DNA from 2 places in the Candidatus Pelagibacter sp. PS_41 genome. Region 1 is predicted to be linked to the other one. Evidence: riboswitches for the same ligand, from Rfam matches in the RefSeq annotation. Region 1 holds a riboswitch; the other holds the start of a gene.
The links. Region 1 has a riboswitch for glycine ahead of gcvT (glycine cleavage system aminomethyltransferase GcvT). Riboswitches for the same ligand answer to the same signal wherever they lie in the genome.
Positions count from the first base shown of each region.

Region 1 (3,427 bases):
TTGTTTTAATAACATCGACAGTTTGAGGGTGACAATCTTTTGATACAAATACTTTATTACTTTCATTTTTACTAACTCTGTAACTTAGTCCGACAGCTTCAGCTGCCGCAGTACCTTCATCAAGTAAAGAGGCGTTAGCTATATCCATTCCTGTAAAATCAATAATCATTTGTTGGAAATTTAAAAGCATTTCCAATCTACCTTGGGCTACTTCAGGTTGATATGGAGTATAAGATGTATACCAGCCTGGATTTTCTAAAATATTTCTAAGAATTACATGTGGAGTAAAAGTTCCATAATACCCCATACCTATAAAGTTTGAATTAATTATATTTTTTTTTGAAATTTCTTTTAGTTTTCTTAAAGCTTCATATTCTGAATTAGGTTCACCAATTTCAAGACTTTCTTTAAGTAAGATTTTTTCTGGAACTGTTTTGTTTATTAGTTCGTCCAAATTTTTAAACCCTAATTCTTTGAGCATAAAATTTTGCTCAGTATCAGATGGTCCAATATGTCTTTTAATAAAATCTTTTTGTGAAGCTTTAAGCATTTTTAATTACCACTTTCTTTTGCAAATTTATCGTATTCCTCTTTATTCATTAGAGTATCCAACTCTGCCTTATCTTTAATTTTAAGCTTAAAAAACCAAGCTTCATTTTCCGGATCACTATTTATTTTACCCGGGTCATCAACAATTGCTTGATTGTTTTCAACTACTTCTCCAGAAACTGGGGTATAAACATCACTTGCAGCTTTTGTAGATTCAACCACTCCCGCATTACCATCTTTTTCAACATTTGATCCTAATTCAGGAAGCTCAACAAAAACAATATCTCCCAACATTTCTGTTGCATGTTGTGTAATCCCTATTGTGGCTATATCACCATCCATTTTAATCCATTCATGTTCTTTTGAAAATTTTACATCACTCATTAGTTTGCTCCTTTCACATAGCTTTTTTTATAAAATGGTAATTTACATATTTTAGCTGGGTATTTTTTACCTCTAACTTCTAATAAAATCTTTGTATCTAATTTAGCATACTCACTTTGCACATAACCAAGTGTAATTGGTTTTTGTATGCTTGGTCCAAAAGTTCCACTTGTTATTTCTCCTATAACTTCATTATTCTCATTAAACACTTTTGTTTTTTCTCGAGCTATAATTCTTTCTTCAGGAGCAATGCCTACTCTTAATTTTTTAGTACCTGATTTTATCTGACTATCAATTTTATCAAACCCTCTGAAACCACCATTCTCTAACCTTTTTTTAGAGATTGCCCATTTAAGATTTGCCTCAATTGGTGTTGTCTCTAGATCAATATCATGACCATATAAACAAAGACCTGCTTCCAATCTTAAGGTATCTCTTGCACCCAAACCTATTAATTTTGCCCCTTTTAGTATTAAATTTTTAACTAAATCCTCTACTTTGTTATTGCCTATTGAAATTTCAAAACCATCTTCACCTGTATATCCAGATCTTGTTATATAAACTTTATCATCTGAGTAATTAAACCAATCACCATTCATAAAATTAAGATTATCAGGACCTGCAATGACTTCTTTTAAGATATTAGCAGCTTTAGGGCCCTGAATAGCAATGAGTGATAAATCAGAATTTAAAACCATTTCATATTTATTATTTAATAATTTTGCTATAATTTGATAATCTTCATTTTTGCAAGCTGCGTTCAAAATAATATTGTATCCTCCTTCTACTTTTGTGATAATCAAATCATCGTGAATAAAGGCTTCTTCATTCATTAAGAAACTATACTTGCTTTGATTTAAGGAGATATTTTTTAAATCTAAGGGAAAAATTTTTTCTAAATCTGTAGTTAATTCCTCACCACCTTTAATAAAAAGTTGTCCCATGTGAGAAACATCAAATAATCCTGCATCTGATCTTGTGTATTTATGTTCTTCTACAATGCCTTCAGGATATTGTATCGGCATTTCATAGCCTGCAAATGGAACAAACTTTGCTCCATGCTTTTGATGTAAATTGTAAAGTTTAGTTTTTATATTTTCCATATTAACTTTTATACCCATCTGTATGTTTGCCTGAGAGTTTTGCTCCTTCGGCGAGAACTAAATCTCTTTCCAGAGTTAATATGGTACGGTCCTTTTTGCCTGAGAGATTCCTGGGTGGTTGCTCCTTCGGCGCTACGTAGTGTAGTCTCTCCCGTATGATGTGATAATCTATGAGTTGATGTTAAGAGTCAACTTCTAATTTTTTTTTACTTGGAAAAAGTAATGCATAAAATTGCAGTAATACTGCAAAAAGAATAATACTGCCTCCAATTAATGTAAATAATGATGATCTTTCACCTGCAAATAAAAATGCCCATATAGGTCCTAAAACAGATTCGGATAGCATTATAATACCAACCATCGCAGAAGGAGTACTTCGAGCACCCATAGTTATAAATATAAATCCAAATCCAACTTGAAAAAAACCTGCAGTAAATCCTAAAAAGATATCATTAGAGGAAATCATAAGTTTGTCTGATAACAAATATCCAATAATACATGAGCTTACACCCGCAATAAATTGTGCAGGTACCATATCGACATTAGGAAACTTTCTCACAATCATTATCAGAACAGCAAATGTAATAGGCATACTAAAAGCTGCTAAATTGCCAGACATTTCTCCTGGTGATAAAGAATTTCCAACCATTAACAAAACTCCAGTGATCGCAAGGATAATTGATACTAATGTTAAAGATGTAATTGTTTCTTTTAAGAATAAGTATCCAAACATTGCTAGAAATAATATTTGTGTTGAAATGATAAAATTAGTGTTTGCAACAGTTGTATTATACATCGCAAAAACATATCCACAGAAACCCAAGGATAAAATAATTCCACCAAAAAACCCTGGCAATCCCGAGTCGTAAAATGCCTTAAATAATTTTTGCTTATAAGTGATTACTAAAAACAACAAAATTGTTAATGAAAAAAATAATGAACGCCAAAATAATATTTGCCACAGAGTTGCACCCTCGAATGATTTTACAATCAAGCCTCCAAAGCTTAAGCAGCATGCACCCATAAAAACGAGTATCGGGCCAGGAATTTTGCTAATTATTTTCATTTAAATATTTATTTGTATCAATCGTATATGCTTTAAATATATTCTGAGCTTCTGCAAGGCTTACTTCTTTAAATCTTATTTTAGATCCAGGTGTAAATTGACCAACTTGATCTAAATCTGCTGAAATAACAACTCCGATCTTTGGGTATCCTCCAATAGTTCCGTGATCAGAAAGCATTATAATTGGATTTCCATCGGCTGGGACCTGGATTACTCCTCTTACAAGACCTTCTGATTTAATATTTGTGTTAACGATATTTTCTAACTTAGGTCCAGTCAATCTAATGCCCATTCTATCTGCATCTTTAGTTACTGAAAACTCATT
Region 1 covers NZ_CM182062.1:264,544-267,970, reverse strand. The annotation lists gene gcvP (aminomethyl-transferring glycine dehydrogenase) at 1-550, opposite strand, end outside; gene gcvH (glycine cleavage system protein GcvH) at 553-933, opposite strand; gene gcvT (glycine cleavage system aminomethyltransferase GcvT) at 933-2,036, opposite strand; glycine riboswitch at 2,113-2,200, opposite strand; gene AC5SL8_RS01405 (DMT family transporter) at 2,218-3,102, opposite strand; gene AC5SL8_RS01400 (5-oxoprolinase subunit C family protein) at 3,089-3,427, opposite strand, start outside.

Region 2 (3,427 bases), 160 kb from region 1:
GAAAAGATAGACTCTAAATTTATCGAAGCCAGAAATGAGAGAATTAATATGCTTAATGAAGAAAAGGCTAAAGAAATTGAAAAAAGAATTTTACTTCAGTGCATTGATTTAAATTGGAAATCTCATATCCAATATCTTGAACAATTAAGACAAGTTATTGGCCTAAGGTCTTATGGTCAAAAAGATCCCCTGGTTGAATATAAAAAAGAGGCTTTTTATCTTTTTGAAAATTTACTGAATAAATTAAAAATTGATTTTGTTACAATTTTAATGAATCTAAAAATAGTTCAAGAGCCAAGTGAAAATACAATTAAACCTATTAAGAAGCAAATTTCGAATAACCCCAAATGTTTATTGATACAAAAAAAAGATCAAAAACTATCAAGAAACGAAAAGTGTGAAGCCACTGGTAAAAAATTTAAAAATTGCTGTGGCGCTTTATAGAAAAAAAACCAGATAAGAAAACAAAACAATTGCTGCAACAAATATTGATAAAAAAATCTTAAAGTTAAAAAATTTTTCAATAAAGCTATTAAGCTTATTTTTTTTCATATTTAGTGCACTTAGATTATCTGGTTGACTTACAAAGCCCTTTGTTCTTCCAATGCTTAAAAATTTATTTTTTCTATGGCTAAAAATTTCTTCTCCACTCATATTCTCAAATTCATTCAAATTATTTGTGATTGATCTTCTAACGTTATCCAAAATTAAATCTCTATCTCGGTGTGCACCACCAATTGGTTCTGCAACGATCTCATCAATTACCTTTAGTTCAAGGAGATCTTTTGATGATAATTTCATTGCTTTTGCAGCCTCTAAGGTTCTCTTTGGATCTCTCCATAAAATGGTTGCACATCCTTCTGGAGATATAACTGAATAGATTGCATTTTCTAACATAATAACTTTATTAGATGAGGCTAGTGCTATTGCTCCTCCTGAACCACCTTCACCAATTACAACAGCTAAAGTTGGAACATTTAATGACATGCAACATTCAATTGATTTTGCGATTGCCTCTGCCTGCCCTCTTTCCTCGGCTCCAACACCAGGATATGCTCCGGGGGTATCAACAAATGAAATTATTGGGATATTAAATTTATTTGCCAGATTCATTAATCTAATTGTTTTTCTATAACCCTCAGGTCTCATCATTCCAAAGTTTCTTTCCATCCTAGTTTCAAGAGTGTCACCTTTCTCTTGTCCAATAACCAAAACTGATTTTTCATTAAACTTTGCAAACCCAGCTATTACTGATTTATCTTCTCCATAAAACCTGTCTCCAGACAATGAAATAAAATCTTCAAATAAATTATCTATAAAAAATTTTGCTTTAGGTCTATCTTCATGTCTTGCAACTAAAGTTGTTTGCCAAGGATCTAGATTTGAATAAATCTCTTGTAACTTTTCATCTATTTCTTTTTGTGATTGTAAGATTTTTTTTGTGTCTACTTCTGATAGCCCATCTTGATTATATGGATCCTTTAGTTTTTCTAATTCATTTTCAAGATTTTTTATATCTGTTTCAAAGTTTAAATAATTTTTCATAAACAACTTTATTAATATTTAATTAACAAAAAAGGCAATAAAATGTTTTAAATAATTTATATTTGACATAATCTTGTTTAAAGGTACTCTTAAATAAATCGGGAGAGACTAATAAAAATAGCGCCGAAGGAGCAACCACCCCGGAAACTCTCAGGCAAAAGGACCGATAAAAACATAACACTCTGGAAAGAGATTAAATCTCGCCGATGGAGCAAAACTCTCAGGCAAAAATACAGATGGGGTAATTATCAAGGGTGCTATGAAAGAACAATATACAAAAATACACAATCTATCAGTTTCTAATCAATTACTTAACTTCATTAATGAAGAATTGCTTAAAGATACAAATATTTCTTCTGAAAAATTCTGGGAAGGCTTCGACAAAGCAGTTCATGAGCTAGCCCCAAAAAATAAAGAACTATTAAAAATAAGAGAGGATTTACAAAAAAAAATAGACAATTGGCATATTGCTAATAAAGGCAATGAAATAAATTTAGGAGAATATAAAAAATTTTTAAAGGAAATTGATTATCTAAAAGAAATAGGTCCAGATTTTAAAATTCAAACAAATAACGTTGATGAAGAAATAACTAGTATTGCTGGACCGCAATTAGTAGTTCCAATCATGAATGAAAGATATGCACTGAACGCTGCAAATGCTAGATGGATGAGTTTATATGATAGTTTGTATGGCACAGACATAATTGAACAATCTGAAGATAGTGCCCATCAAAGATATGATCCTTTAAGAGGGGAAATGGTTATAAGATATGGAAGAGACTTTTTAAAAAAATATTTTCCTCTAGAAGATTTTGAATGGCATAATATTACAGGGTTTAAAATTGATAATGGTTCTTTAACAATATTAAAAGATAATGCTGAAACATCTTTAAAAAATAAAGATAAATTTATTGGTCATAGAGGAGAGGCCAATGACCCTTCAGCAATAATTTTAAAAAATAATAATCTTCATATAGAAATAATTATAGATCCAAATGCTTTTAGTTCTAAACAAGATCCTGCTAAAATTAGCGATATTATTGTTGAAGCTGCAGTTTCAACTATTTGTGATAATGAAGATAGTGTTGCTGCGGTTGATGCTGATGACAAAGTTATTTGTTATCGTAATTGGCTTGGACTTATGAAGGGTGATTTAAAATCAACTTTCGAAAAAAATGGAAAGACATATGAACGTAAATTAAATCCTGACAGAAGTTATATTTCTAAAGATGGAAAAAGATTAAAACTACATGGAAGGAGTTTGTTATTGATAAGAAATGTTGGACACCTTATGACTAACTCAGCAATCACTTTAAAAGATGGTTCTGAAATACCAGAAGGTATTATGGATGCCTTTATAACTTCAGCAGCTTGCCTTCACGATATTAAAAAAAAAAGTAATTCTAGAAAAGGTTCCATTTATATTGTTAAACCAAAAATGCATGGTCCTGATGAAACTGCATTTACAGATTTAATCTTTACTAAAGTTGAAGAAGTTTTAGGATTGGAAAAATACACATGTAAAATTGGAATAATGGATGAGGAAAGAAGAACATCGTCCAATCTTAAAGAGTGCATCAGAACTCTGAAAAATAGAGTATTTTTTATCAATACAGGTTTTTTAGATAGAACTGGTGATGAAATGCATACATCAATGGAAGCAGGTCCAATGATAAAAAAAGGAGATATGAAGTCTTCGAAATGGATTAATGCATATGAAAATAACAATGTGGATGTAGGACTTGCGTGTGGTTTTTCGGGTGTAGCACAAATTGGTAAAGGTATGTGGGCCATGCCAGACAAGATGAAAGATATGATGGAGCAAAAAACTGGCCATCTTAAAGCCGGAGCTAATTGTGCCTGGGTACCTTCTCCTACAGCA
Region 2 covers NZ_CM182062.1:104,831-108,257, reverse strand. The annotation lists gene secA (preprotein translocase subunit SecA) at 1-444, shown strand, start outside; gene AC5SL8_RS00585 (acetyl-CoA carboxylase carboxyltransferase subunit alpha) at 439-1,545, opposite strand; glycine riboswitch at 1,635-1,721, shown strand; gene AC5SL8_RS00580 (malate synthase G) at 1,805-3,427, shown strand, end outside.
Region 2: linked by a shared signal. The riboswitch ahead of AC5SL8_RS00580 (malate synthase G) and the one ahead of gcvT (glycine cleavage system aminomethyltransferase GcvT) in region 1 are both predicted to bind glycine.